Regions from separate parts of the Kitasatospora sp. NPDC094028 genome, predicted to be linked through region 2. Evidence: predicted binding sites of a transcription regulator. Region 2 holds the regulator's gene; each other region holds the start of a gene.

Region 1 (9,667 bases), on a different contig from region 2:
GCCGCGCCACCGCCCAGAACGTCACCTTGCCGCTGGCCATCTCGTGCTTGGCCCAGCCGTAGTCGTAGCGCATCGGCCCGCCGAACAGCAGCTGCTCGCTGTCCGGTACCGGGTCCGTCGAGGTCTCGGGTGCGCTGGTCACATACTCCCTTTCGCAGATGGGGGATCGCGGTGGTCGGACGCCGGTGCCGTCAGAGCCCGGCGTAGCCGCGGGGCAGCCGGTACGGACCGGCCACGGGCGAACCGGCCGCCACGGTGCCGGCCGGGCGCCGGTCACGTCTCGACGAGCTGCCGCCCGCCGGAGGCGAGGTCGAAGCCGTGGGTGGAGAAGGCGGGCCCGCCGGCCAGGTACGCCTCCACCGCGGCCTTGGAGGTCGGGAACGCCGGGCTGGGCAGGACGGCGGCGGCGGGGTGCCACCGCACCTCCAGGTGCTTGTCCGGCTCGACGTTGACCAGCTCGCCCGTGAACTTGCTGGTGGCGAAGACGAACAGCACGAACCCGCCGCGCCCGTCCCAGCCCTCCTTGGCCTGGATGGTGTGCACCAGGCGCAGGTCGCACGGCCGGGCGATGAGCCCGGCTTCCTCACGCAGTTCCCGGGCGGCAGCGTGGGCGATGTCCTCCCCGGGGTCGACCTTCCCGCCGGGGATCGTCCACGCCGGGCCCGGGGTCCAACTGCGCTGCGCGTAGTGGACGGTGGCGATCCGGTCGGTGCTCAGGTCGTGGGCGATGACGCCGGCCGACAGCCTGCTCGTCTCGTGCATCAGGGGTGCTCCTGGGTGAAGGTTGAAGGGGCAAGGGAGGGGACGCGACGGTGGGGCGACTGCTTCTAGGCGTCGCGTGGGGGCAACTCCGAGAGCGCGGTTTCGTGCATGATGCGCTCGACCGTGTCGCGGAGGGTGCTGTCGCAGCCGATGACGGTCTCGATCCCGCCGGGAAGTACGTCGTGCTCGCGGTACCAGTCGCGCAGATCCTGCTCGGTGACGGCCGCCGCCAGGTACTCGGGATCGGTTTTCGAGGCGTGGCGGACCAGCGTCTCGTCGATCGGGATGTCGAGGTAGTAGCAGCGGGTGACGCCGCGATGGTCGTCCACCAGCTGCGTGAGCATGTCGCCGTAGTGGTCTGCGCACAGGATGCCTTCGATGACGACGTGGTAGCCGGCGCCCAGTGCGTACCGTGCCACGGTGTCGATCAGGCCGATGTTCGCGCCGCCGGGCCGGTCCTGCTCGCGCAGGACGGTGCGGCGCAGGTTGTCCTGGGCGACCACGGCCAGGCCCCGGCCGAACCGGTCACGGATTCCCGCAGCCACCGACGACTTGCCCGACGCCGAGTTTCCCCGGACGACCACGAGGCGAGTCTCCGTGTTGCCCACGGGCGCCCCGGCGGTCGGTCGCGCCGGGTGGCTCGTGGTGCTCATGCCGGCCAGCCGACGACGGACAGCGGGCGGCCGGCGGCGATCTGCGCGAGCGCGTCGGCGGTGTAGCCGACGATCGGCTCCGGAAGCCCGTCCAACGGCCAGAAGCGCAGGGCGGTGCACTTGTCCGGCTCGCGGTTGGTGATCCTCCCGGCGTACGCGCGGGCGGTGAAGAACAGCTGGAGGCGTCCGGCACCGTCGTCGGCGTCGAGGTGGTGGAGGGTGTGCACCAGGTCGAGGTCCTCCTCCCGGATGGTGATGCCGAGTTCCTCGTCGGCCTCGCGGACCATGCCGGCAAGCACGGACTCTCCCGCTTCGAGGTGGCCGGCTGGAGCGTGCCAGTGCTGATCGGCGAACGTGGTGTTGGCGCGCTGTCCGAGCAGCACCCGGCCGTTCTCGATCAGGACCAGGTGCACTCCGACAACCAGGTTGTGCGACAAGGGAGTTCTCCTTCCCAGGAGGTGAGGGAACCGATGCGGGAGCGCGGCCGGTTCAGGGCATGGCGAAGCTGCGATCAAACTGGTGATCGTTTGTCGTACGTGAGTGCGTCGGTAGGTGTCCCACCGTAGGCGGACCGGCGGGGCCGCGTCGGCGTGTCGCGGCAGAAGCCACACGATCCGGTGAACGGCCCCAACTCGTCATACTGATAAGGCGGTTGCTGGTCGAACAGGGAAGTGTGCCACGGGGGACCGACAATCGAGCCATGCACGGCGGGAGGCGGGCGTTCACGCCTCCGCCAGGGCTGTGATCCGGCTCCGGAGGCGCTCGGCAGGGCCGGCACCGCGCCGGTCGTCGAGGTCGACGTAGAGCTCGACCGTACGGGTGAGCTCGGGTTCGGCGGCGGCGTACTGCTCGGCTTCGTGGAGAGTGGCGCCGATTTCGGCAGTGCACTGGGCGATGCCGCTGGCGACCCAGGACCACGACCTACGACGGCTCGTGTGCACCGGGCGGGGCGGGCGGGGCGATCCCGCCGCTCTCCCGATCGGGCCTACGGTGCTATCGGAGTGCCCACGGACAGGTGGGCTGGTGCCGGTACAGGAACATGACGGTGCCGCCGGCCGCGACGCGACGTTCGGTCGTCACTCGGCAGCAGCGGCGGCCACCTCGGAGCCGCCGGTGACCGCCAGGCTCCCGCCCTCGCAGAAGTCGTTCTGTACATCCACGACGATCAGTGCTCGATGCATGGGAATCATCCTTCTGTCGCTTCCCTGTGATCGCGACCGCCCTCCTTGATCGTTGTGCCAGGGCATCAGCATGAGGTGGTGTGGGTCCGGCGTGGCCCCATGGAATGGACGACGGCAAGCGGGGGAGGCGCCATCCCCGGGGTCCCGGTCGCCTCCAGCGATGAACGCCGATCGCGTCGCCGAGCAGGCGGCGCGAGAACAGGTCGATCACCTTGGCCAGGTAGAGCCGGTGATGATCCTCGGGTGACGGTGCCCCGGCGATCCGTCGCGCGGTGGGTCAGACCTTCTCGACCGCGGTCGCATGCGTGGCTTCCTCGACTCTGTATTCGACCCTGTCCCCTTGGCGCAAAGCCTGGGACTCGTCGGGATTCAAGAGGTCATCCAAGGAAAAGTCCAGTACGTCGCCTGCGGCATCCCGGATGCATCCCTCTCCGGCCTCCGAATACCAGACCTCGATCTTTCCTTCAGCCATGGTCGAGTCTCCTTCGCTCAAGGATCGTGATGCGGTACTGCGCGCGCCGGGCGGTGCCACCAGCCGGAATCCCTGCCGGCTGCGTGCCGCCTCGTTGTCGTCACAGCCGCTGGAGACAGCCGGCGCGGAACGGTCCGGCACCCAGGCCGGGCAGGAGCGGGGGAGAGCCGCCGGAGCGCGCCGCTGCAACTCCGCGTTGCCATCAGGGCAACCTGTTTACGCACGCCGGCATTCCCCCTGCTTGGGGAGACAACCTGCACGTCCGATTCAAGGAAACCTCGTTCCGCAGTTGTGTCGAGGCCAGTTTGGAGGTATACGGACAGATGTGATGAGTGCCGTCCGGACGGGCGGCCGGGTGCCGCGCCGCTGCGGCGGCCGCCTGAGCCGGATGGTGAGCCGCGTCGACGAAGGAGGTGTCGACAGTGATCACGGAACTGGCCCTGGAACGCGTGGAGTTCACCTGCGGCCACTGCTGGCACCAGTGGAGCATGGACTACGACGTCCAGCACTACCGCGATGACGACGGACGGGACTGGGAGTACTTCTCCCGCGACGGCATAGCGGTGGACTCGCCCTACACCCCCCAGGGAGCGCCGCCCTGCCCCGAGTGCGGGCGCCGCTGGGTGGGACGCATTCTCGCCCGCCGGCCGATTCCGACACCGCCGGGCCCGGTCGGCACACCGCGTCAAGCGATTGTCGACGCCCCGGGTCACCGGCCGGAGCGGCACGGTGCGCCGCCGCTCGACGCGCGGGCCCATACCCAGCCGGCGCGGCTCGGAGCGCCTGATGCAGAGGGTGGCGGGGTGAAGGTCGACGCTGACGCGGGAGAGGGGGTGTGAGTTGATGGCGAGGCTGATGGTCGAAGGCGCGGACTTGGTGGTCCGGTTGCGCTGGTGGGAGCGGCTCGTGACGCGGTCGGGGCCGGTCCGGGTGCCGCTGACGGCGGTGGAGAAGGTCACGATCACCAGGCAGCCGTGGAGGGTTGTCCGCGGAGTTCGCGAGAGTGGCCTGCTGGTCCCCGGCAGGCTGTGCCTGGGGGTGTGGCGGCATCCTGGTGGCCGGGACTTCGTGGCCCTGCGTCCCTTCACGGACGTGGTGGTGAGCGTCGACCTGCGTCGGCCCTCGCCGTTCACGCGCGTCGCGGTCCACTCGATCGAGGCGCCGCAAACGGTGGCCGAACTGCGCACGGCGACGAGCCGGGCCGCGGTCGCGGCAGAGGAGCACGATGAGGGAGCCGCCGGGGCGGCGCCAGAGCCCGAGAAGCCGCTGGCCCGGCCAGGCGGCCCGCGGGCGCGCATTCCGGCCCACGCCTGAGCACCTGCCCGCGCGGCATGGCGCGATTCCCGTGCTGTGACCTGGATGCGGCCCGTTCCCGGTGTGCCGGGAACGGGCCGCATCACGGCGCCGTGCCATGCCCGTCGGTGCGAGACGGCGGGTCGGGTGTCAGTGCTGTACCGGCTTGACCAGGCCGTCCGGGCCGACAAGATCGAAGACCCGTGCGACGATCGGGGCACGCACGCCGGTGACCTTCAGGCCGATGCCCGCCCCCCTTGCTTCGCGGTGGGCGCGTTCGAGTACGTCCACGCCCGCGCAGTCGCAGAACGTCACCCCGGAGAAGTCCAGTTCCACGTGATCGGGCCCGCGCGAGAGGCAGTCTTTCAGGCGGATCTCGAGCTCGGGAGCGGTGGCAAGGTCGATCTCTCCGGTGACGGTGACGGTGGCCCGGCCGTCCCACCTGGCGACGGCAGTGCGGAACTTGCTGTCGTTCACAGCCATGGGTCCACCTCCCACAACCGGTTCATCCACTCCCAGAGGCTCAGCGGCATGGAGCGAGCGCAGGGCTCGACCCCCACCGAACCGACCCGCACCGCGGGGCCGGACGGCCACCCACGCCCACCGCGGACCCGGACGGCCGGTGCGGCCCCGGCCGAGTCACCGGTCGCCGGGACCACACGCACCGGCACCCGCACCCCGGCCGCACGACCGGCGGTGCTGTCGGCCAGAGGGGGGTGGCGGCCAGCGTCGCGTTCGGCGTCGTAGGCGGCGCGCAGTCCGGGGTCGTGCAGGACCTCGTACGCGGCTATCACGTCGCCGAGTTGTTCGGCCGGTCCCGGCCCGGCAGACCTGGGTGGGCGGGAATCCGGGTGCAGCAGGCGGACCTGAGCCCGATAGGCCGAGGTGATCTGCTGCGCGGACGCCGAGGGCTCGACTCCCAGCACCGCGTAGTGATCCCGCCACGGTCGCGCACCGGTCATGGCAGCCCACCTCCTCGGCTTGCCCGGACGCCCGTGCTCAGCCCGGGCGAACCCGGCCTGGGGCAGAGCAGAACCTCCTCATCGACCTGCATAGAACCTTGGCAGGCGCTTGTCAAGATGCCCTGAATGGGGGTGTGAGAGCGGCTCCCGCGAGAGAGCCCGGCAGTGTCACCGACCGATTGGGGAGAGTGACTGATGATGCTGATGCGCACCGATCCCTTCCGCGAGCTCGACCGGCTCACCCCAGCAGCTGCTGGGCACCACGGCCCGGCCAGCGGCGATGCCGATGGACGCCTACGAGGGCGACGGGACCTTCCCGCTCCCGACAGCATCGACCTGAACGTCGAGCAGAACGTCCTGACGGTCAAGGCCGAGCGGCCCGGCCCGGAGGTCGAAGACCGCGAGATGGTCGTCGCCGAACGGCCTTACGGCGTCTTCAGCCGGCAGCTGTTCCTCGGCGACACCCTCGAATCCGACAGGATCGACGCCGACTGCGACGCCGGTGTGCTCACGATCCGCATCCCGGTGGCGGAACAGGCCAAGCCCCGGAGAATCGAGATCACGAGCGACAGCGAGAAGAAGCAGATCACCAGCTGATCAGCGCACCCGCAGCCCTGGCGCTCGGTTCCTGGCGGACCCCCGCGCCAGGGCTGGTCCGCGATCAGGGGCAAGGCACGGCCTGCTCGGCGGCGTGGCGTTCGGCGCCGGCTCAAATCCGTGGCCTGCCGTCCCGATCGCCGGGCGGCCAGGAAGTCGCCGACAAGCCCGGCCCGTGGCGCCGGGTCAATGGGAAGCTCCACCACCGAGACCTCACCTCGCCGCTCGAAACCTCTCTTCCACGTTACAGATTTCCTCCACCCGCGGTCCTCGACTTATTCTTGACCCTATGGGACTCAAGTTTCCTTCCTCCCACTGAGGCAAGATGGGGAGGGACAGCAGGAGAGGAGGCCGGCGATGGCACGCGCAGTCGGTATCGACCTGGGGACGACGAACTCGGTGGTCTGCGTGCTGGAAGGCGGCGAGCCCATCGTCATCGCCAACGCCGAGGGAGCGCGCACCACCCCGTCGGTGGTGGCCTTCGGCAAGGGCGGTGAGGTGCTGGTCGGCGAGGTCGCCAAGCGGCAGGCGGTCACCAACGTGGACCGCACGGCCCGGTCGGTGAAGCGGCACATGGGCGAGAGTGACTGGCGTTTCCCGGAGAAGGGGGACGTGAACGGCAAGCGCTACACCGCGCAGGAGATCTCGGCGCGGGTGCTGCAGAAGCTGAAGCGGGACGCCGAGTCCTACCTGGGTGAGGACGTGACGGACGCGGTGATCACCGTGCCCGCGTACTTCAACGATTCCCAGCGCACGGCTACGAAGGAGGCGGGTGAGATCGCGGGCCTGAAGGTGGCGCGGATCATCAACGAGCCGACTTCCGCCGCGCTCGCGTACGGCCTGGACAAGGAGAACGACCAGACGGTGCTGGTCTTCGACCTCGGCGGCGGCACCTTCGACGTGTCGCTGCTGGAGATCGGCGAGGGCGTGGTGGAGGTGAAGGCCACCTCCGGCGACACCCACCTCGGCGGTGACGACTGGGACCAGCGGATCGTCGACCACCTGGTCAAGCAGTTCAACAACGGCTACGGCATCGACCTGTCCAAGGACAAGATGGCCGCGCAGCGCCTGCGCGAGGCCGCCGAGAAGGCGAAGGTCGAGCTGTCCGCCGCCACGGAGACCACGATCAACCTGCCCTACATCACCGCCTCCGCCGAGGGCGCCCTGCACCTGGACGAGAAGCTCACCCGCGCCCAGTTCCAGCAGCTGACCGCCGACCTGCTGGAGCGCTGCGAGGGCCCGTTCCACCAGGCCGTGAAGGACGCCAGGATCGAGGTCAAGGATGTCGATCACGTGATCCTGGTCGGCGGCTCGACCCGGATGCCGGCCGTCACCGACCTGGTGAAGAAGCTCACCGGCAAGGACCCGCACAAGGGCGTCAACCCGGACGAGGTCGTCGCCGTCGGCGCCGCGCTGCAGGCGGGCGTGCTGAAGGGCGAGGTCAAGGACGTCCTGCTGTTGGACGTCACCCCGCTGTCCCTGGGCATCGAGACCAAGGGCGGCATCATGACCAAGCTCATCGAGCGCAACACCACAATCCCGACCCGGCGTTCGGAGGTCTTCACCACCGCCGAGGACAACCAGCCCTCGGTGACCGTGCAGGTCTACCAGGGCGAGCGGGAGATCGCCGCGTACAACAAGAAGCTCGGCATGTTCGAGCTGACCGGCATCGCCCCGGCCCCGCGCGGGGTGCCGCAGGTCGAGGTCACCTTCGACATCGACGCCAACGGCATCATGCATGTCGGCGCGAAGGACCTCGGCACCGGCAAGGAGCAGAAGATGACCGTCACCGGCGGATCCTCCCTGCCCAAGGACGACATCGACCGCATGATCCGCGAGGCCGAGCAGCACGCCGAGGAGGACCGCCGCCGCAAGGAGACGGCCGAGACCCGCAACCAGGGCGAGCAACTCGCCTACACCACCGAGAAGTTCCTCAGCGACAACCAGGACAAGGTCCCGGCCGAGGTGAAGAGCGAGGTGGAGGCGGCCCTGGCGGAGCTGAGAGACAGTCTCAAGGGCGAGGACACCGGCGCGATCCGCGCGGCGAGCGAGAAGGTCGCCCAGGTCAGCCAGAAACTGGGCCAGGCCATCTACGCCCAGACCGCCCCCGGTGCGCCAGGCGGCGGTGCGACCGGCCCGCAAGGCTCGGAAGAGGAGGTCGTGGACGCCGAGATCGTGGACGAGGACGAGCGCAAGGGAGGCGCCGCATGACCACGCCATCCAGGCCCAGCAAGAACGCCGAGGACCAGCGCCCTCAGGTGGTCATCCACGACAAGCGGCGCATCGACCCCGACACCCTGCAACTGCGTGATGCCGGCACGAAGCCGCCGACCGACCCCCGGGGACGGGAGCACCCTGGCGGCACCGACAGTGCCCTGCTGGCCGGCGGTGCCGCCCCCCGCGGCCAGGCGCCCGAAGAGACCGGCGGCGAGGCGCTACGGGCCGCGCTGGCCGAACGCACCCAGGATCTGCAACGTGTGAAGGCCGAGTACGACAACTACCGCAGGCGCGTCCAGCGCGAACGCCTCGCGATCGGCGAAGCCGCCGTGGCCGAAGCCGTCCGCACCCTGTTGCCTGTCCTCGACACCATCGACCAGGCCCGCGCCCACGACGACGCCGCAGCCGGCTTCGAAGCCGTCGCCAACCGCCTGCAGATCCAGCTGGCCTCGCTCGGACTCGAAACCCTGGGCACGGAGGGCGAACCCTTCGACCCCGAATGCCACGAAGCACTCACCTCGACCGAATCGGACCACGTCGACCACCCCACCTGCACACACATCCTGCGATCCGGCTACCGGCTCGGCGAGATCCTGCTGCGCCCGGCGCAGGTGGCAGTCGAACAACCGCCCGCCCCGGACCGGCAGAGCACGAGCACTTCCGTGTCCGATCGCACCGACTCGGCATAGGACACGCGGTCCACGCCTCCGTGCGGCCTGCCCGTTTTCCCGGGCCCGTACGGAGCACACGCGAATAGGCGGAACCGGATTCCGCCGCGGGCGGACGCCGTCGCCGTCCACGAGCCGGGCATCGTCCCGGTCCGGCGGACACCAGAGAGGGAGAAGCCCATGACGGAGAAGAAGACCATCACCGTGTTCGGTGCCACCGGCTCCCAGGGCGGTGCGCTGGCCCGGGCGATCCTCGCCGACGAGAACGGCGAGTTCGCGGTCCGCGCCGTGACCCGCACCCCGGAGTCGGACCGCGCCAAGGAACTGGAGCGGCTCGGCGCCGAAGTGGTACGGGCCGACATGGACGATCGGACAAGCCTCCCGCCCGCCTTCGACGGAGCGTACGGCGCCTACCTGGTGACCAACTTCTGGGAGCACATGTCCGCCGAGCGCGAGAAGGCACAGGCCGCCGCCCTGGCCGCCGCGGCCGGCCACGCCGGTATCCAGCACGCGATCTGGTCCACCCTGGAGGACACACGCGAGTGCATCCCACTGGACGACGACCGCATGCCCACGCTGCAGGAGCGTTACAAGGTCCCGCACTTCGACGCCAAGGCCGAAGCCGACCACTACTTCACCGACGCCGGTCTCCCGACGACCTTCCTGCGCACCACGTTCTACTGGGAGAACCTGCTTGGCCCCTTCGCCCCTCACCGCGGCGCCAACGGCGTCCTCGAACTGTCGCTGCCGATGGGCACCAGCCGCCTGTCCGGTATCGCCGTCGAGGACATCGGCCGCACCGCCCTGGCGATCCTCAAGCGAGGCACCGACCTCATCGGCGCCACCGTCAGCATCGCCGGCG
Region 2 (9,667 bases):
GAAGGCCAAAGGGAAGCGGAAGCGACCGGCCGCAGCAAAGCTGAGTCGGATCGACTCATGGCTGTTGACTCGTTCGTGCTCCTCATGCATCCTTGAGTCCGTAAAGCTCAACTCTTCCGTGGAGGTATCTACGATGGCACGCGCGGTCGGCATCGACCTCGGTACGACGAACTCGGTCGTCAGCGTTCTGGAGGGTGGCGAGCCCACCGTCATCACGAACGCCGAGGGTGCGCGGACCACGCCGTCCGTCGTCGCCTTCGCCAAGAACGGCGAGGTGCTCGTCGGCGAGGTGGCCAAGCGCCAGGCGGTCACCAACGTCGACCGCACCATCCGGTCGGTCAAGCGCCACATGGGCACCGGCTGGAAGATCAACATCGACGGCAAGGACTTCAACCCCCAGCAGATCTCGGCCTTCGTGCTGCAGAAGCTGAAGCGGGACGCCGAGGCGTACCTGGGCGAGACCGTCACCGACGCCGTCATCACCGTCCCGGCGTACTTCAACGACTCCGAGCGCCAGGCCACCAAGGAGGCCGGTGAGATCGCGGGCCTCAACGTCCTGCGCATCGTCAACGAGCCGACCGCGGCCGCGCTCGCGTACGGCCTCGACAAGGACGACCAGACCATCCTGGTCTTCGACCTCGGCGGCGGCACCTTCGACGTCTCCCTGCTGGAGATCGGCGACGGGGTCGTCGAGGTGAAGGCCACCAACGGTGACAACCACCTCGGCGGCGACGACTGGGACCAGCGCGTCGTCGACCACCTGGTCAAGGTCTTCCAGTCCGGCCACGGCGTCGACCTGTCCAAGGACAAGATGGCCCTGCAGCGTCTGCGCGAGGCCGCCGAGAAGGCCAAGATCGAGCTGTCCTCGTCCTCCGAGACCTCGATCAACCTGCCGTACATCACCGCCTCCGCCGAGGGCCCGCTGCACCTGGACGAGAAGCTCACCCGGGCCCAGTTCCAGCAGCTCACCGCGGACCTGCTGGAGCGCTGCAAGGTCCCGTTCCACAACGTGATCAAGGACGCCGGCATCTCGCTCTCCGAGATCGACCACGTCGTCCTGGTCGGTGGCTCGACCCGCATGCCGGCCGTCGCCGAGCTCGTCAAGGAGCTGACCGGCGGCCAGGACGCCAACAAGGGCGTCAACCCGGACGAGGTCGTCGCCATCGGCGCCGCGCTCCAGGCCGGTGTCCTCAAGGGCGAGGTCAAGGACGTCCTCCTGCTGGACGTCACCCCGCTGTCCCTCGGCATCGAGACCAAGGGCGGCATCATGACCAAGCTCATCGAGCGCAACACCACGATCCCGACCAAGCGCTCCGAGATCTTCACCACGGCCGAGGACAACCAGCCGTCCGTGCAGATCCAGGTCTACCAGGGCGAGCGCGAGATCGCGGCGTACAACAAGAAGCTCGGCATGTTCGAGCTCACCGGCCTGCCGCCGGCGCCGCGCGGCCTGCCGCAGATCGAGGTCACCTTCGACATCGACGCCAACGGCATCATGCACGTCGGCGCGAAGGACCTCGGCACCGGCAAGGAGCAGAAGATGACCGTCACCGGCGGCTCCTCGCTGCCGAAGGACGAGGTCGACCGCATGCGCCGCGAGGCCGAGCAGTACGCCGAGGACGACCACAAGCGCCGCGAGGCCGTCGAGACCCGCAACTCCGCCGAGCAGCTCGTCTACTCGACCGAGAAGTTCATCGCGGACAACGCCGACAAGCTCCCGGCCGACGTCAAGACCGAGGTCGAGACCGCCATCGGCGAGCTCAAGGAAGCCCTCAAGGGCGAGGACATCGCGAAGATCCGCGAGGCCTCCGAGAAGGTCTCCACCACCGCGCAGAAGCTCGGCCAGGCGCTCTACGCCAACGCCGACGCCCCCGCCGGTGCCGCCGCGGCCGGCGACTCCGCCCACGCCAAGGAAGACGACGTCGTCGACGCCGAGATCGTGGACGACGAGAAGCCCAAGGGTGGTGCGTCGGCATGACGGGGAAGCCGCAGGGTGGCAAGCCCGGCGACGACTCCGCCGCCGAGGAGGCCGTGATCAAGGCCGCCGAGGAAGCCGCCGCGGGTGGCTCCGAGGCCGGTGCGGACGAGCTGGCCGCCGCCAAGCGCGAGGCCACCGAGCGCACCGCCGACCTCCAGCGCCTGCAGGCCGAGTACCAGAACTACCGCAAGCGGGTCGAGCGCGACCGGCTGACCGTCCGCGAGATCGCGGTCTCCAACATCCTGGAGTCCCTGATCCCGGTGCTGGACGACATCGGCCGCGCCCGCGAGCACGGCGAGGTGACGGGCGGCTTCAAGTCCGTCGCCGAGTCGCTGGAGACGGTCGTCGCCAAGCTGGGCCTGCAGCAGTTCGGCAAGGAGGGCGAGCCCTTCGACCCGACCATGCACGAGGCGCTGATGCACAGTTACTCCTCGGACGTCACCGAGGACACCTGCGTGCAGATCCTCCAGCCCGGCTACCGCATCGGCGAGCGGATCATCCGCCCGGCGATGGTGGCCGTGGCGGAGCCCCAGCCGGGCACCCAGACGGCGTCCGGCCCGGACGCCGACGCGAAGTCCGCCGACGCGGACAAGGCCGACGGTGGCTCGGACAGCTGACCACCTGTGACAGCTGACACCCAGTGCGCTGCGGAGTCGTACGCCGGCCAGAACGGCGGCCGGCTCCGCAGCGCTCTGTCGACAGCGCCTCGTGCGTGCGCTGTCGACAACGACGCGACGATGGACATCGGGAGGTGGCGGAAGCCATGAGCGGCAAGGACTTTGTCGAGAAGGACTACTACAAGGTCCTCGGCGTGCCCAAGGACGCCACCGCCACCGAGATCAAGAAGACCTACCGGAAGCTGGCGCGCGAGTTCCACCCCGACGCCAACAAGGGTGACGCCAAGGCCGAGGAGCGCTTCAAGGACATCTCCGAGGCGTACGACGTCCTCTCCGACGAGAAGCGCCGCAAGGAGTACGACGAGGCCCGCAGCCTGTTCGCCAACGGCGGCTTCCGCTCCGGCGGCCCGGGCACCGGCAGCTACAGCTTCGACTTCGGCGACCTCTTCAGCGGCAGCCAGGGCGGCGGCGGTGGCGGCGGCATCGGCGACGTCTTCGGCGGCCTGTTCAACCGCACCGGCGGCCGGCAGGCCCAGCCCCGCCGCGGCGCCGACGTCGAGACCGAGGTGACGCTCTCCTTCGAGGAGGCCGTCGACGGCGCGACCGTCCCGCTGCGGATGACCAGCCAGGCCCCCTGCCGGCTGTGCAACGGCACCGGCGCCAAGTCCGGCACCACCCCGCGGGTCTGCCCCACCTGCGTCGGCTCCGGCACCGTCAGCCGCGGCCAGGGCGCCTTCGCGCTCTCCGAGCCCTGCAAGGACTGCCGCGGCCGGGGCATGATCGTCGACGACCCGTGCCCCGACTGCCACGGCAGCGGCCGGGCCAGCTCCGCCCGCACCATGCAGGTCCGCATCCCGGCCGGCGTCCAGGCCGACCAGCGGATCCGGCTCAAGGGCAAGGGCGCCCAGGGCGAACGCGGCGGCCAGCCCGGCGACCTCTACGTCACCGTGCACGTCGACCCGCACCCCGTCTTCGGGCGCAAGGGCGACAACCTGACCGTCACCGTCCCGGTCACCTTCCCGGAAGCCGCCCTCGGTGCCACCATCGAGGTGCCGACGCTGGGCGGACCGGCCGTGAAGCTCAAGCTGCCCCCGGGCAGCGCCAACGGCCTCACCATGCGCGCCCGCGGCAAGGGCGCCACCCGCAAGGACGGCACCCGCGGCGACCTCCTCGTCACCGTCGAGGTCGTGGTGCCGCAGCACGTCACCGGCGACGCGCTGGACGCCCTGGAGCAGTACCGCGAGGCCACCGCCTCCGACGACCCGCGAGCCGCCATCTTCCGGGCGGCGAAGGGAGCGTGACCACCAGATGTCCCCGATGACCCCTGACAGCCCGATCGGGCCCGGCCTCGGCGAGGGCCTGCCCGGCGACGCCCCGCGCCGCACCCGGCGGGCCACCGCTCCTCCGCAGTACGTGCTCACCGAGGAAACCCCGGTGTACGTCATCTCCGTCGCCGCCGAACTGTCCGGCCTGCACCCGCAGACCCTGCGCCAGTACGACCGCCTCGGGCTGGTCTGCCCCGACCGCACCGCCGGCCGCGGCCGGCGCTACTCCGCCCGCGACATCCAGCAGCTGCGCGAGGTCCAGCGGCTCTCCCAGGACGAGGGCATCAACCTGGCCGGCATCAAGCGGATCATCGAGCTGGAGAACCAGGTCGCCGCCCTGCAGTCCCGGGTCACCGAACTCGTCGACTCCCTGGAGGGCGCCGCCGTGGCCCTCCAGCAGCGCGAGGCCGCCGTGCACGCCTCCTACCGCCGCGACCTCGTCCCGTACCAGCCCCCGACCCCGCAGTCGAGCGCCCTCGTCGTCTGGCGCCCCCGCCGCTGACCGGGGCCCCGGCCGCACCACCAGCCGCCGGTTCCCTCCTGTTCGGGGGGTGCCGGCGGCTGGTGTGTGGTGAGAGAGTGCAGTCGGACTGGGCCTTTCCATCGGGCTCGGCCGGTCTGGCATGCTGAAACGTGATTCAGCGTCGGCGCTGATGGGACGCAAGCGTCACGGTAACGGCAAGGAGCCGAAGGTGAGTGAACGAGACCAGCTCATCAGCCTTTCCGTCCTCTCGGCGGAGGCTCGGAAGCTGTATCTGGACGTCGTTCGCGGGGACGGCCAGCTGTTGCCGGGTTCCGGTCCCGAACTTCCCGACGCGGCCCTGGACGAGCTGGTCAGAATCGGCCTGCTGATTCCCGACACGGAAGACCCCGGTACGTTCCTCGCGACGGATCCCGCCCAACTCTCGGAAAGCCTCAGCCACTCCTGGCAGCGTCAGGCACTCGAATTCCTGTCGCGCGCGGTTTCCCTTCCTTCGGAGCTCCAGGAGCTCGCCCAGGAGTTCCACGCCCCGAAGCAGGCCGGCGGGTCGATCGAATACGTCCGCGGAAAGGCGCTGATTCACCAGAGATTGCAGCAATCCGTGGCTTCCGGGATGGAGGAAGGGCTGGCACTTCAGCCTGGCGGTCCCAGACCGCCGGACATTCTCGCCGGAACGCTCGAAAGCGACCTGGACACTCTCCGCAAGGGCACTAAAACCCGGACAATTTACCACGCCAGCACGCGGCATCATCAGCCGACCAGGGATTACGTCGCGACCCTCACCCGTGCGGGAGGCCAGTACCGGACCCTCGACGAGCCCTACACGCGGCTCATCGTCTTCGATCGACGCCTGGCCGTCATACCGATCGGCGACGATCTGACCCTCGCCGCCTTCATCCACGATGCCGCCGTGATCGGCTACCTGGTGGAGGAGGTTTTCGAGCGCTACTGGAGTCGCGCGCTCGAATTCGACGGTGATCGGGCGATTCCGCAGGAAGTGGTGCCCCGCCTGCGGCAGACGATCATCGATCAAATGCTCGAAGGAACCAACCACCGCGTCATCGCACGACGCCTGGGCATCAGCGAGCGCACACTTGCGAGGCACATCGCCGAGATGCGCGAGGAATACAAAGTGGACTCGCTGTTCCAGCTCGGCTATGTCCTCGGCCGCCAGTCCCAGGGCGCCGCGGGGTGACACACCCCGGCCCTACGGTCGGCAGTGGGCATTGACGCCCGGGGATGCCCTCATCGGCTCAACGACAGCCGGACACCCCGCCCGCACTCAGCTCCAGCTGAAGTCGTCGGCGACGGTCACCGCAGCAGCCGGAGCGGCCGCGCGATCGGAGCCCTGAGCGTCGGCCAGGTAAGCCGTGCCAAGTGCCGCTGCGATGGCGAGCGAAAGCACAATCTTGCGGGCAAATCGGCGCATGCTCGGCATGCTCCCACTCCTTCCCTCGGGATTTCGCCACCAACGGCGCCACAGAACTTCGGCTCACATAGTGCCGCACGGAAGAGTTGCTGTCACCTGTGCCGCCTGCACAGGCGTGCGTCATCTCTCTGCCAGTCATCCAGATGACACAGGCCAACCCTGGACGCGGCACGCCCCCGCGATGGACGATCAGTTCGCTCCCGATGGTCCAACAGAGAGCCACACTCTGCCAATGTACCGTCAAATACGCGACAGTTCACCACCGGGATCACCGATCTGAGCAGCCCATATCCCACACCGCGCCGACGCTTCCCCCCCTGGTCGGCAATCTCCCGGAGTCGACATGACCGAGCCCTACCTGCGTCACCGCGACAGCCAGGCCACTGAAGGCCGGCGTGCACGTGTGTTCCTGGCCGCGCCGCTGATGCGGCTGACCGGGCCGGCGGACAGCGTGGTGACGCTCGCCAGCCGGACGCGGCTGACGACGCTCCGCACCACCCTCCTGCGCAGCGGTGCCGCCGTGTACAGCGCGCACCACAGCGACGCCTGGACCGTCTCCGGGCAGGCCCCGGAGCCCCGCGTTCCGTCCGACTTCCGCGCCCTGCAGTCCGCCGACCTGGTGTTCGCCTACGTCGGCGCGCCGCTCTCGGCCGGGGTGAGCCTGGAGCTGGGGTGGGCGTCCGCCCTGCGGAAGCCGATCGTCCTGCTCGTCGACGAGGCCATCACCCACAACCCGCTGATCGCCACCATCGAGCAGGTCGCCCCCGTCCTGCCGCTGGTCTTCGACGACACCTGGTCCCAGGAGGCCCTCCACCACACCGTGGAGACCGCGCTGGACTGGGCGGGCATGGCGCTCTCCCTGCGCGAGGGCTTCTGGACCGCTCCCGGCGAGCAGTTCTCCGTCCCCCGTCAGCACCCCGGCTACTGGCCGACCAGCGCCGCCACCGGCTGAGCAGCGCTCACCCGGGTTCCCCCGTGGTCCGGGCTCCCCGCATCTGCCAGCCCAGTTGGAACAGCGTCTCGGCGTCGTACAGCTCCCGCAGCCGGGCGATGTGGCCGGCCACCGTCCGTTCGCTCAGGCCCAGCCGGGAGGCGATGGCCCGCTGGGTGAAGCCCTGGGCGAGCAGGCGGCCGACCTGCTCGTGAGGCGCCGGTTCGGCGGAACCGGCCGCCAGGGCGGACCAGTTGACGCCTTCCGCGAGCCGCCAGTAGTTCTCGAAGACCTCGGCGAGGAAGGCGACCGTCGCCAGGTCCTCGACGAAGGCCGCGGCGCCGACGCCCGCGGGAATGACCGCCACCGTGCGGTCGAAGATCATCATCTTGGGCAGCGCGAACGGGGCGACCCGGATGTGGCAGCCGAGCTCCGTCAGCTGGGCCGCGAGCTGCACGGTCGGGGCGTCCAGCCGGGCGCCGGTCTCGTAGACGGTGCGGATCGCGCCGCCGAGGCCGAGGAAGCGGCGGGCGTGGTTGAGGATGTCGCCGGCCGCGCCGGCCGGACGGGCGCCGCCCGGCTGCAGGGACAGCGCCTCGTGGAGCAGCTCCTCGGACAGCTGGGAGACCCGGTGCCGGACGTTCTCGTCGCCCTCGACGATCCGGATGGTGCCGGTGCGGTCGTGCTGCCGGGGCGCGGCGTCGTAGGCGGCGGCCAGGTCGCCGAGCAGGTCGGGGAGTTCGTCGGCCTGGCGCAGCAGGCGGGTGCCCGCCGCCCGTAGGTCGGCGCCGATCCGGGCGGTGACCGAGCGCGGGTTGACGGCGCTGAGCGAGCCGTCCATGACGTAGGGCTTGAGCAGCCCGAGGTCCAGCAGCGTCTGGACGGTCTCGGTGTCCTCGGGCCGGATGTCCGTGATCCGGATCCGGCCGCCGGCGCTCAGGATCTCCCGGTAAAGGTCCCGGGCGGTGGCGTCGGGCAGGTTGAAGCCGGGGTCGGTCATGTCTGCTCACCTCGCATCTGCCGGCCGAGTCGGTGGAGCGTCTCGGCTTCGTACTGTTCGCGCGACCGGGCGGTGTGGTCCGCCGCGGTGCGGTTCTTGGGCCCGTCCCGTCGGTCAGCCCGGATCAGGCATCGCTGACGCCCCGCATCCGCCAGCCGAGGTGGAAGAGGGTCTGCGCGCCGTGGCGGTCGCGGAGCCGGGCGATGTGGGCGGCGACGGTGCGTTCGCTGAGACCGAGCCGGGCGCCGATGGCCCGCTGGGTGAGGCCGTGGGCGAGCAGCCGGCCGACCCGGGCGGTGGTGGGGTGCGGGGGCCCGAGGTGGCGGTCGAGAGGGGTGGCCCGGGCCCAGTCGCGTTCGAACCGGCTGACCAGGTAGCGGACGGTGGCGGGGTCGTCGAGGAAGACGGCGCCGGTGTGTTCCTCGCCGGCCGGGATGACGGCGGTCGTCCGGTCGAAGACCAGGAGCCGCTCGTACGGTTCGGGAAGCACCCGGGCCTGGGCGCCGCCCCGGACGCGGAGTTCGATCTGCCGCAGCACCGGGCGGTCGGCGAGGGCGACCGGCTGGTAGAGGGCGCGGACGGCGCAGCCGCGGCGCAGCAGGGCGAGGTCCTCGGGGAGGGCGTCCTGGAGCCCGTCGAGCGGGCGCGGGCCGGTCTGGGCGGAGAGGAACTCCTCCCGGCAGTCGGCGAGGAGTTCGGCGATGCGCCGGCGGACGGCGACGCCGCCGGCGCAGGACACGGTGTCGCGCCGGCGGACGCCCGGCCGCTCGGCGTCACCGGGGCGGTCGGGGCCGCCCCCGCCCCACCCGCCGGTCCCGAGCCTGCCGACCGGGCTGCGGACGGTGTCGTAGGCGCGGGCGAGCGGGGCGAGCCGGTCGGGGAGGTGTTCGGCCTGCCGGAGCAGGCGGATGGCGCGGCCGCGGAGCTCGACGCCGACCCGGTCGCCGAGGGAGCGCGGGTTGGCGGCCGTCCAGCCGGCGGCGGTGGGGGTGACCAGGCCGCGGGCGACGAGGGCGGCGAGGGTCGGGCGGTCCTCGGGGGCGAGGTCCGCGGGGCGCAGGCGTCCGCCGAGGCGCACCGCGGTGAGGTAGAGGTCGCGCTCGGCGGGGCCGGGCTCATCGGTCATCGGGGGCGTCCCTCCTCGGTTCACCGGTCATCGCGGGTGCCGCGCATCAACCAGCCGAGCTGGAAGAGGGTCTGCGCGCCGTGGCGGTCGCGCAGCCGGGAGATGTGGGCGGCGACGGTGCGTTCGCTGAGGCCGAGCCGGGCGCCGATGGCCCGCTGGGTCAGGCCGCGGGCGAGCAGCCGGCCGACGCGTTCGGGGACGGTACGGGCCGGGCCGAGGCCGAGCGCGGCGGCGGCTTCGGTGGAGTCGGCGCGGGCCCAGTCCCGTTCGAAGGCGCCGACCAGGAAGGCCAGCGCGGCCGGGTCGGTGATGAAGGCGGCGGTGTTGTCGTCGTCGCCGGCCGGGACGACGGCGACGGCGCGGTCGACCACGATCAGCCGGGGGAAGGGCTCGTCGAGCACCCGGATCTGCGAGCCGTGCCGGACGACCTCCTCGGCGTAGGCGAGGGCGGCCGGGTCGGCGAGGGCGGCGGGCTGGTAGACGGTGCGCAGCGTGCGGCCGCGCTGGAGCAGCCGGACGTCCTGGGCGAGGACGGTCCGCATGCTCTCGGCGGGCCGGCGGCCGGGCTGGGCGGTGAGCACCTCGGTGCGGCAGTCGGTGACGAGCTGGGTGATCCGCTGGCGGATGTGGACGTGGCCCTCGACGTAGACGGCCTCGCCGACGCTGCGGCCAGGCGGCTGGGACAGCGTGTCGTAGGCGCGGGTGAGGCCGTCGAGGGCGTCCGGCAGGCTCTCCGCGCGGACCAGCAACCGGGTGGCCTCGCTGCGCAGTTCGGCGCCG
Region 3 (9,667 bases), on a different contig from region 2:
GTGGGCTCAGCCCTGGCTGGTCCGCAGGGCCGTCTCCCGGATGAACAGCACCGTGACGAAGGCCAGCAGCGCGAACGGCGCGGCGACCAGGAACACCACGCCGACGCCGTGGCCGAAGGCGTCCGTGACCAGCGGGACGATCGGCGCGGGCAGCTTGTGCAGGTCCGGGATGCCCCCGCCGCCGGGCGCGTGCCCGGCCGGGACGTGCGCGGCCGCCAGGTTCTCCGCCAGGTAGTGGGTCACCTTGTTGTTCATCAGCGCGCCGAGCGCGGAGACGCCCATCGCGCCGCCCATGGTGCGGAAGAAGGTGACCACCGAGCTGGCCGCGCCGAGCTCGTGGCGCGGCACGGTGTTCTGCACCGCGAGCACCAGGTTCTGCATGGTCAGGCCCAGGCCGATGCCGGTGATCGCCATGTAGACGGACAGCAGGGTGTAGTCGGTGTCGACCCGGACGGTGCCCAGCAGCCCGAAGCCGATCGCGAGCAGCGCGGTGCCGGAGACCAGGTAGGCCTTCCACTTGCCGTACTTGGTGATCAGCCGGCCGGCGACGGTGGAGGACACCGCCAGGCCGAGGATCATCGGCAGGGTCATCAGGCCGGCCATGGTCGGGGACTTGTCCCGGGCCAGCTGGAAGTACTGGCCGAGGAAGGTGGTCGCGCCGTACATCCCGACGCCGACCAGCACGCTGGCCAGCGCGGCCAGGGTGACGGTGCGGTGCCGGAAGAGGTCTGGCGGGATGATCGGCTCGGCGGCGCGGCGCTCGACCACGACGGCCAGCGCGCCCAGCAGCAGGCCGCCGCCGACCATCGCGGCGGTCTGCCAGGACAGCCAGGCGTAGTTCTTGCCGGCCAGGGTGATCCAGATCATCAGCAGGCTGACGGCGCCGGTGATGGTCAGCGCGCCCAGGTGGTCGATCTTCACCCGGCGCTTGACCACCGGCAGCTTCAGGGTGCGCTGGACGACCAGGATCGCGGCGATCGCGAACGGGATGCCGACGTAGAAGCACCAGCGCCAGCCCAGCCAGGAGGTGTCCACAATGACGCCGCCGATCAGCGGGCCGCCGATGGTGGCGAGGGCGAAGACCGCGCCGAAGTAACCGCTGTAGCGGCCGCGCTCGCGCGGCGGGACCATCGCGGCCAGGCAGATCTGGCCGAGCGCGACGACGCCGCCGGCGCCGATGCCCTGCAGGGCGCGGCAGGCGATCAGCTGACCGGTGTTCTGGGAGAGGCCGGCCAGCGCGGAGGCGCCGATGTAGATCGCCAGGCCGATCTGCAGCAGCAGCTTCTTGCTGGCGAGGTCGGAGAGCTTGCCCCAGATCGGGGTGGAGGCGGTCAGCGTGAGCAGGGCCGCGGTGATCACCCAGGTGTACGCGGACTGGCCGCCGTGCAGGTCGGTGAGGATGTGCGGCAGGGCGTTGGAGACGACGGTCGACGAGAGCACGGCCACGAAGGTGCCGAGCAGCAGGCCGGACAGCGCCTCCATCACCTGCCGGTGCGTCATCGGTCGGTCGTCGACGGCTGCGGGGGTACCGGTCGGGGCCTCAGTGGTCACGGTCATCCGAGTCCTTAGAAATTTGTTGTCTAACGCAACCATATGCCTGGATGGTTGACTTAGGCAACTTTCTTCAAGGCCAAGCAAAGACCGGTCGTGACCGGCGGCCGGGCCCGGATGTGGCGCGGAGAGTGCGACAAGCGAACTACTTCATGGTATTAAGTATCCGTTTTCCCCCGATACGCAAGGAGATGTGGATGGCCGCCCCGGGGCAGGGTTTCGTCGCCGAACTGAGGAGCGCGGTCACCCCGCGCGCGGCACTGCTCGTGATCGGCGTGCTGCTGCTGCAGCTCGGCTTCATCACCTCGTACGTGGGGGCGCTGCACCACCCGGCCCCGCACGAGCTGTCGATCGCGGTGGTGGCCCCGCCGCAGGTCACGCCCAAGCTGGTGGCCGCGCTGGAGGGCGTGCCGAACGACGCCGTCAAGCCCGTCACCGCGCCGGACGCCGAGACGGCGACCCAGCAGATCAAGGACCAGAAGATCTACGCGGCGCTGGTCGTGAACCCGACCGGCACCGAGGACACCCTGCTGGTCGGCAACGCCCGCGGCACCTCCGCCGCCAAGGCCGCCGAGAGCATCACCACCGCGCTGGACAAGGCCCAGGGCCGCACGGTCGCCGTCCAGGACGTCCTGCCGCTGGCCAAGGGCGACACCAACGGCCTGTCCTCGTTCTACCTGGTCATCGGCTGGTGCGTCGGCGGCTACCTGGTCGCCTCGATCCTCGGCATCAGCGCCGGCTCCAAGCCCGCCAACGTCCACCGCCTGCTGATCCGCCTCGGCGTCCTGGCGCTGTACTCGGTGGTCGCCGGCCTCGGCGGCACGGTCATCGCCGGGCCGGTCCTGGACGCGCTGCCCGGCTCGGTCCTCTCCCTGACCGCGATCGGCGCCCTGGTGGTGTTCACGGTCGGCGCCTTCACCATGGCGCTGCAGTGCCTGTTCGACATCCTCGGCATCGGCATCGCTGTGCTGATCTTCGTGGTGCTGGGCAACCCGAGCGCCGGCGGCGTCTACCCGGCCCCGATGATGCCGCCGTTCTGGCGGGCGATCGGCTCGCTGCTGCCGAACGGCGCCGGCACCAGCGCCACCAAGTCGATCGCCTACTTCGGCTCCACCAACCTGGGCATGCCGATCCTGGTGCTCGTGCTCTGGGCCCTGGTCGGCATCGGCGTCGCTCTGCTGGCCGTGCTGCGCGGCCCGCGCTCCGGCGGACGCGAGCTGGTCAAGGAGACCGCCGAGGCGGCCTGACCCACGGCCCCCGAGCCCCCGGACCGTACGGTTCCGGGGGCTCAGCCCTCCCCGGGCCCGTCCGCCGGCCCGGCCACCGCCAGCGGCCCGGGATCGGCGACGATCGCCCGCACCACCCCCACCGCGGCCCCCAGCAGCGGCCCGCGGCGGCCCAGCCGGGAGACCGTCAGCCGCTCCTCCGCCCACGGCCGGACCGTCACCCGGGCGGCCAGCTCGGCCCGCAGGGCCGGCAGCAGCCAGGGCGCCAGCCGGGCGTAGCCGCCGCCCAGCACCACCGCGGCCGGGTCCAGCAGGTTGACCGCCCCGGCGGCGGCGATGCCCAGCGCCCGGGCGGCCCCGGCCAGGGCCGCCCGGGCCGCGGGGTCCCCGGCCGTCGCCTGTTCGGCGACCAGCGTCACCCAGTCCCCGCGGGCGCCGGTCAGCCGGGCCGCCCGCAGCACCGCGGCCTCGCCCGCGTACTGCTCCAGGCAGCCGCGCGCGCCGCAGGCGCAGCGGAGCCCGTCCGGGTGCACCGGCACGTGGCCGAACTCGCCCGCGTAGCCGCGGGCCCCACGCAGCAGCCGGCCGCCGACCACGATCGCGGCGCCGACCCCGGCCTCGGCGGAGACGTACAGGAAGTCCTCCGGGCCTTCGCCCAGCCAGCGTTCGGCGAGCCCGCCGAGGTTGGCCTCGTTGTCCGCGTCGACCGGCAGGTCGGCCAGGTCGCCGCCGGCCGCGCGCAGGGCGGGGCGCAGCTCGGCGGCCAGCGGGACGTCCTGCCAGCCGAGGTTCGCGGCCCGCTGCAGCAGCCCGTCCGCGCCGACCAGGCCGGGCACGGCGAGGGTCAGCCCGGCCGGGCGCAGGCCGGCCTCGGCGACGGCCGCGTGCAGCAGGTCGGCGAGGTCGGCCATGACGGCGGCGGGCCGGCGGCCCTGGTTGCGGATCTCCAGGCGGCGCCAGGCGCGGACCTCGCCGCGCAGGTCGACCACGCAGGCGCCGAGGTGCCGCACGCCGATCTCGGCGCCGAGCCCGGCGGGGCCGTCCGGATCGAGCCCGAGCGCGGTGCCGGGGCGGCCGACCTTGCCGCTGGGCGCGGCCGGGCCCTCCTCGACGACCAGGCCCGCGGCGATCAGCTGCTCGGCCAGGGAGGAGACCGCGGCCCTGGTCAGCCCGGTCTCGGCGGCGACCTCGGCGCGCGAGCGCGGGGCGCGGGCGATCACACCGAGCACCAGGGCCAGGTTGGCCCGGCGCATCCCCTGCTGGCTGGCGGGCCCGGCCCGGAAGCCGTCCGGTTCCCCGCGCATCGCGTTCACCTCGTGCTTCTTCGCCTACGGCGCCGGCTACGGCGCATCCTGCGGCACCTCGGGTGCAGCGTAACCGGCTTCGGTGCCGGTCGGCGTGCTGGTCGGCGCGCTGGTGAAGACCCAGCGCTGGATCGCCCAGAACCGGAACAGCATCGCGACGAAGGTGCCGACCACCATGCCGCTGAGGAAGTCGGCGACCTCCTGGGCGAGCGGGCCGACGTACGGCTCGCGCAGGTCCAGCAGGTAGCGGGAGACGGCCAGCGGCAGGTCGTTGACGGCGATGGCGACCGCGCTGACCAGCGCGAACAGCAGCGGCTCGCGCCGACGCCCGCAGGCCCGGAAGGCCCACCGCCGGTTCAGCACGTACGAGACGACGGTGCCGATCACGGTGGCCACGGTCAGCGCGATCACCGGTCTGTGCTCCAGCACGGTGAACTTCAGCTCGAAGTCGATCACCATGGTGAGCGCGAAGCAGAAGCCGCCGACCAGCAGGAACTTCACCAGTCGGCGGTGCCGCACCAGGGCCGGGCGGAGCCGCTCCGGCACCCGGGCCAGGGCGCGCTGCGTGGGGGACGGCACCTCCGCAGTCTCACACGCGGAGGTGCCGTCGGCCTCCCGGCCGGTCGGTCAGGCGGCCGCGACCAGTACCTCGGCCGGCTCCAGCGCCAGCTCCAGCACCTCCCGCACGTCCGCCACCGGGTGGACGGTGAGCCGCTCCAGCACCTCGGCCGGGACGTCGTCCAGGTCGGCCTCGTTGCGCTTGGGGATGATCACCGTGGTGACGCCGGCCCGGTCGGCGGCGAGCAGCTTCTGCTTCACCCCGCCGATCGGCAGCACCCGCCCGGTGAGCGACACCTCGCCGGTCATCGCGACGTCGGTGCGGACCTTGCGGCCGGAGAGCAGCGAGGCCAGCGCCGTGGTCATGGTGATGCCAGCGCTCGGCCCGTCCTTGGGGACGGCCCCGGCCGGGACGTGCAGGTGCACGCCGCGGTCGCGCAGCGAGGTGACCGGCAGCTCCAGTTCGGCGCCGCGCGAGCGCAGGTAGGAGAGCGCGATGTGCGCGGACTCCTTCATCACGTCGCCGAGCTGCCCGGTGAGGGTGAGCCCGGTGCCGCCCGTCTCGGCGTCGGCGAGCGAGGCCTCGATGTAGAGGACGTCGCCGCCGGCACCGGTGACGGCCAGGCCGGTGGCCACGCCGGGGACGGCGGTGCGCCGCTCGGCGGGCTCCTGGGCGGCCTCCGGCACGTGGTGCGGCCGGCCGATCAGGGCGCGCAGGTCCTCCGCGCCGACCGTGACGGGCAGCTCGCGCTCGCCCAGCTCGGCCTGTGCGGCGATCTTGCGCAGCACCCGGGCGATCGAGCGCTCCAGGTTCCGGACGCCGGCCTCCCGGGTGTACTCCCCGGCGAGCCGGCGCAGCGCCGCCTCGTCGACGCCGACCTGCTCGCCGCCGAGGCCGGCCTTCTCCAGCTGGCGCGGGAGCAGGTGGTCGCGGGCGATGACGACCTTCTCGTCCTCGGTGTAGCCGTCGAGCCGGACCAGCTCCATCCGGTCGAGCAGCGGCTCGGGGATGGCCTCCAGCACGTTGGCGGTGGCGAGGAAGACGACGTCGGAGAGGTCGAGCTCGACCTCCAGGTAGTGGTCCCGGAAGGTGTGGTTCTGGGCCGGGTCCAGCACCTCCAGCAGGGCGGCGGCCGGGTCGCCCCGGTAGTCGGAGCCGACCTTGTCGATCTCGTCGAGCAGGACGACCGGGTTCATCGAGCCGGCCTCCTTGATCGCCCGCACCAGCCGGCCGGGCAGCGCGCCGACGTAGGTGCGCCGGTGGCCGCGGATCTCCGCCTCGTCCCGGACGCCGCCGAGCGCGACCCGGACGAACTTGCGGCCCATGGCGTGGGCCACCGACTCGCCGAGCGAGGTCTTGCCGACCCCGGGGGGCCCGACCAGGGCCAGCACGGCTCCCCCTCGCCGGCCGCCGACGAGCCCGAGCCCCTGGTCGGCCCGGCGCTTGCGGACGGCCAGGTACTCGACGATCCGCTCCTTCACGTCGGCCAGGCCGGCGTGGTCGGCGTCCAGGACGGCCCGGGCGCCGGCGATGTCGTAGGCGTCCTCGGTGCGCTCGTTCCAGGGCAGCTCCAGGACGGTGTCCAGCCAGGTGCGGATCCAGGAGCCCTCGGGGCTCTGGTCGGACGAGCGCTCCAGCTTGTCGACCTCCTTGAGCGCGGCCTCCCGCACCTTCTCGGGCAGGTCGGCAGCCTCGACCCGGGCGCGGTAGTCGCCCTCCTCGTCGGCGGGGTCGCCGTTGAGCTCGGCCAGCTCCTTGCGGACGGCCTCCAGCTGGCGGCGGAGCAGGAACTCCTTCTGCTGCTTGGCCACGCCCTCCTCGACGTCCTTGCGGATGGTGTCGTTGACCTCCTCCTCCGCGAGGTGGTCGCGCAGCAGGGTGAGCGCGTACTCCAGTCGGGCGACCTGGTCGGCCTCCAGCAGCACCTTGAGCTTCTGCTCGGCGGTGGCGAAGGGCGCGTAGCCGATGTTGTCGGCGAGCTCGCCGACGCCCTCGATCTGCGCGACCCGGTCGACGATCTGCCAGGCGCCGCGCTTGCGCAGCCACTGGGTGGACAGCGCCTTGTACTCCTTGACCAGCTCGGCGGCCCGACCGGCGACCGGGGTGCCGACCGAGGACTCCTTGAACGGCGTGGTCTCCACCCAGAGGGCGGCGCCGGGACCGGTGGTGCCGGCGCCGATCCGGACCCGTCGCACGGCGCGCACCAGCGCCGCCGGGTCGCCGTCGGCCAGCCGGCCGACCTGCTCCACGGTGGCCAGCGTGCCCGCCGCCGCGTACGAGCCGTCCACCCGCGGGACCAGCAGGACCTGCGGCTTGCCGGGGCCGGTGGCCGCGGCGCGGGCGGCCTCGACGGCGGCGCGCACCTCGGTGTCCTTCAGGTCCAGCGGGACGACCATGCCCGGCAGGACGACCTCGTCGTCGAGCGGCAGGACGGGCAGGGTGAGCGGTGTGGACGTCGATGCCATGATCTCTCCCCAGTCAGTGAACTTGAGTCGACCTGACTAAAGGCTTCTCGGCCCGCGGATGTTCCCACCACCTTGTTCGCCGTGAGCGAACGCTTCGAACCCCGGAAGGCCGCTCGGACCCCCCTCCGGGCGCCCCCGTCAAAAACCGGCGGGCGGGGCGGTCAACGCGCGGCCGGCACCCCGGTCGTCCCGGGTCCGGCGGCGACCCCGGCGGCCCGCGCGGCCACCCGGCGGGGCCTCGGCCGGCGCCGCTCGACCCCGCGCAGCCAGCGCCACAGCGCCACCCCGGCGAGCACCGCCGCCGGGTGCCCGACGGCGGTGACCACGTCCTTCTCGGCGGCGATCTGCTCGGCGATCATCAGCCCGACCGCGCCCAGCGCGAGCACCCGGCCGCGCCGGGACAGCAGGCCGGACACCGCTCCCAGACAGGCCAGCACGCCGTAGCTGACCCCGATGTCCAGCCGGTCCATCACCGCCGGGTCCATCCGCCCGGTCTCCACCGCGACGAACACGACGCCCTGCGAGAGCAACGTGGCCACGACGTGCCCGACCGCGAACACCGCGGCCGCCCGGGCCGGGCCGACCCGGCGCTCCAGCGGCGCCAGGGTGAAGGCGAAACCCCACAGGTAGGGCATCCAGACCTCGCCGGCCACCCAGAAACCGCTCAGCACAAGAGCACGCAAAGGGTGCTGCAGGAGGTTGTGCCCGTCCGAACTGGACGCCCCCTGGAGGCGTTGCACGAGTTCCGGGTCGGCGAGTTTCGCGAAGGTCGTGGTGAGGCCGACGACCGCGAGGTACCCGAGCGTGAAGGGATTGCGCCGGGGCGTCGGAACCCGTTCCAGCAGCCAGTCGAGGACTCCGGTGCGCAGCCCGTACCGGAGCATTCCGTACGGCACGCCCGCGGGCGGAGGGCCCTGCCGTCCGGCCTCCTGCCGCAGTCCCGCCATGCCGCCTCCGCTCCACGCCCGCAGCCACCGAGTCCCTCGCGCAGTGCCCAACGTACCGGCGGGCACGGAGGATTCCGCTTGTCGGGTGCCGACGCGACCACGTTACGTCGAGGTTCTGAGAGGCAACTGAGAAAAGCCCGTGAAGACCGGCCCGGAGTCAACGGCTCCGAATAGCCGGAATTGGTCCGGACCTAGTTCCGATTGACCCGTCAGTAGCGGCTCTGACCGGGGACTCAACGTGAACTGGACCGCATACGTACCGTTACGCAGTGAAAATTCGCCGGGTAAGGTATCGGCCCGTGCCCACCCCTGCGGTGGGCCCGCGGGCGGCCCGACAAGCCGGCCCGCGGGCCGGAAACATCCGGTCCACCTGCCGGAAAGCATCCGCTGTCCGTACGCTGCGGAGTGCGTGGGAGAACAGCGGGCGGCGACCATCCGCCCGCACCGCTCCCGATCGCGCGGCGGGACGGCGGACCCGGCACAGTCCACGACGGAACAAGACTACGAGCGGAGCCCCGCCATCCCCACAGGTGGCCGGCCCGCAGCCCTGGGGGCGGTGGCGTGACCGTGACAGAAATTCAGCAGGACCACCACAACACCGGCGGCACGGTGAGCAGCCAGCGCAGAGTGCTGGTGGTGGAGGACGAGCCCACGATCGCCGAGTCGATCGCGGCCCGACTGGGCGCGGAGGGCTTCAAGGTCGCCGTGGCCCACGACGGGCCGGGCGCGGTGGACGGCTTCCACACCTGGCAGCCGGACCTGGTCGTCCTCGACATCATGCTGCCCGGCTTCGACGGCCTGGAGGTGTGCCGCCGCATCCAGGCCCAGCGGCCGGTACCGGTACTGATGCTGACCGCCCGCGACGACGAGACGGACCTGCTGGTCGGCCTCGGCGTCGGTGCGGACGACTACATGACGAAGCCGTTCTCGATGCGCGAACTCGCCGCCCGGGTCAACGTGCTGCTGCGCCGCGTCGAGCGCGCCCAGCAGGCGGCCCGCACGCCCGCGCTCGGCAGCCTGCGCTTCGGCGAACTGGAGATCGACCACGTGCAGCGCCGGGTGCGGCTCGCCTCGGGCGACGTCCACCTGACGCCGACCGAGTTCGACCTGCTCGCCTGCCTGGCGGCCCAGCCGCGCGCGGTGCTCACCCGCGAGCAGCTGCTGGCCGAGGTGTGGGACTGGACCGACGCGTCCGGCACCCGCACCGTCGACAGCCACGTCAAGGCACTGCGGCGCAAGATCGGCGCCAGCTGGATCCGCACCGTCCACGGCGTCGGATACGCACTGGAGGCCCCGCTCTCCTAGCGGCGGACCTCGGGCGACGGGCCACCGGGGGGCCCGTGTCCCGAACACCGCCGTGCGGGCACGCGGGGATCACAGGACCCCATGACCTTTCCACAGCAACGCAACGGCGACGCCGAGGCCGAGCGCCCGCAGACGCTCGCGGCCCGCGCCGCCCGCCGGGTCTGGGCCGACATCCGGCCGCTCGACCCGGTCCGCTCGATCAAGGGCAAACTCGCCCTGCTGGTGATCGTCTCCGTCTTCCTGGCCACCGGGATGGTGGTCGTGGCGATCCAGTCCGCGACCCAGATCCGGATCATCATGGTCTTCTCCA

Evidence for each region. The regulator HspR, encoded in region 2, represses chaperone genes until heat shock. The targets are predictions, from matches to a motif close to TTGAGNNNNNNNNNCTCAA.
Region 1: dnaK (molecular chaperone DnaK) is a predicted target of HspR. The motif match lies at 6,202-6,220, and genes of this name have one in related genera.
Region 3: lon (endopeptidase La) is a predicted target of HspR. The motif match lies at 7,128-7,146, and genes of this name have one in related genera.

What each region holds. Positions count from the first base shown of each region.
Region 1 covers NZ_JBMVFA010000047.1:5,777-15,443, forward strand. Annotated here, with positions in the region: gene ACPC54_RS38450 (ABC transporter ATP-binding protein) at 1-142, opposite strand, end outside; gene ACPC54_RS38455 (NUDIX domain-containing protein) at 274-762, opposite strand; gene ACPC54_RS38460 (AAA family ATPase) at 828-1,415, opposite strand; gene ACPC54_RS38465 (NUDIX hydrolase) at 1,412-1,852, opposite strand; gene ACPC54_RS38470 (hypothetical protein) at 2,138-2,356, opposite strand; partial or broken gene ACPC54_RS38475 (nicotinamidase) at 2,495-2,596, opposite strand; gene ACPC54_RS38480 (hypothetical protein) at 2,874-3,068, opposite strand; gene ACPC54_RS38485 (hypothetical protein) at 3,491-3,907, shown strand; gene ACPC54_RS38490 (hypothetical protein) at 3,912-4,382, shown strand; gene ACPC54_RS38495 (STAS domain-containing protein) at 4,512-4,844, opposite strand; gene ACPC54_RS38500 (J domain-containing protein) at 4,835-5,323, opposite strand; partial or broken gene ACPC54_RS38505 (Hsp20/alpha crystallin family protein) at 5,519-5,920, shown strand; gene dnaK (molecular chaperone DnaK) at 6,278-8,131, shown strand; gene grpE (nucleotide exchange factor GrpE) at 8,128-8,826, shown strand; gene ACPC54_RS38520 (NmrA/HSCARG family protein) at 8,986-9,667, shown strand, end outside.
Region 2 covers NZ_JBMVFA010000002.1:139,411-149,077, forward strand. Annotated here, with positions in the region: gene dnaK (molecular chaperone DnaK) at 134-1,978, shown strand; gene grpE (nucleotide exchange factor GrpE) at 1,975-2,595, shown strand; gene dnaJ (molecular chaperone DnaJ) at 2,742-3,896, shown strand; gene ACPC54_RS03675 (heat shock protein transcriptional repressor HspR) at 3,913-4,422, shown strand; gene ACPC54_RS03680 (hypothetical protein) at 4,613-5,596, shown strand; gene ACPC54_RS03685 (hypothetical protein) at 5,684-5,839, opposite strand; gene ACPC54_RS03690 (TIR domain-containing protein) at 6,174-6,782, shown strand; gene ACPC54_RS03695 (LuxR C-terminal-related transcriptional regulator) at 6,790-7,761, opposite strand; gene ACPC54_RS03700 (LuxR C-terminal-related transcriptional regulator) at 7,886-8,887, opposite strand; gene ACPC54_RS03705 (LuxR C-terminal-related transcriptional regulator) at 8,908-9,667, opposite strand, start outside.
Region 3 covers NZ_JBMVFA010000010.1:7,607-17,273, reverse strand. Annotated here, with positions in the region: partial or broken gene ACPC54_RS17185 (MDR family MFS transporter) at 10-1,500, opposite strand; gene ACPC54_RS17180 (ABC transporter permease) at 1,749-2,798, shown strand; gene ACPC54_RS17175 (ROK family transcriptional regulator) at 2,840-4,081, opposite strand; gene ACPC54_RS17170 (GtrA family protein) at 4,118-4,660, opposite strand; gene lon (endopeptidase La) at 4,709-7,105, opposite strand; gene ACPC54_RS17160 (rhomboid-like protein) at 7,267-8,052, opposite strand; gene ACPC54_RS17155 (response regulator transcription factor) at 8,620-9,357, shown strand; gene ACPC54_RS17150 (sensor histidine kinase) at 9,439-9,667, shown strand, end outside.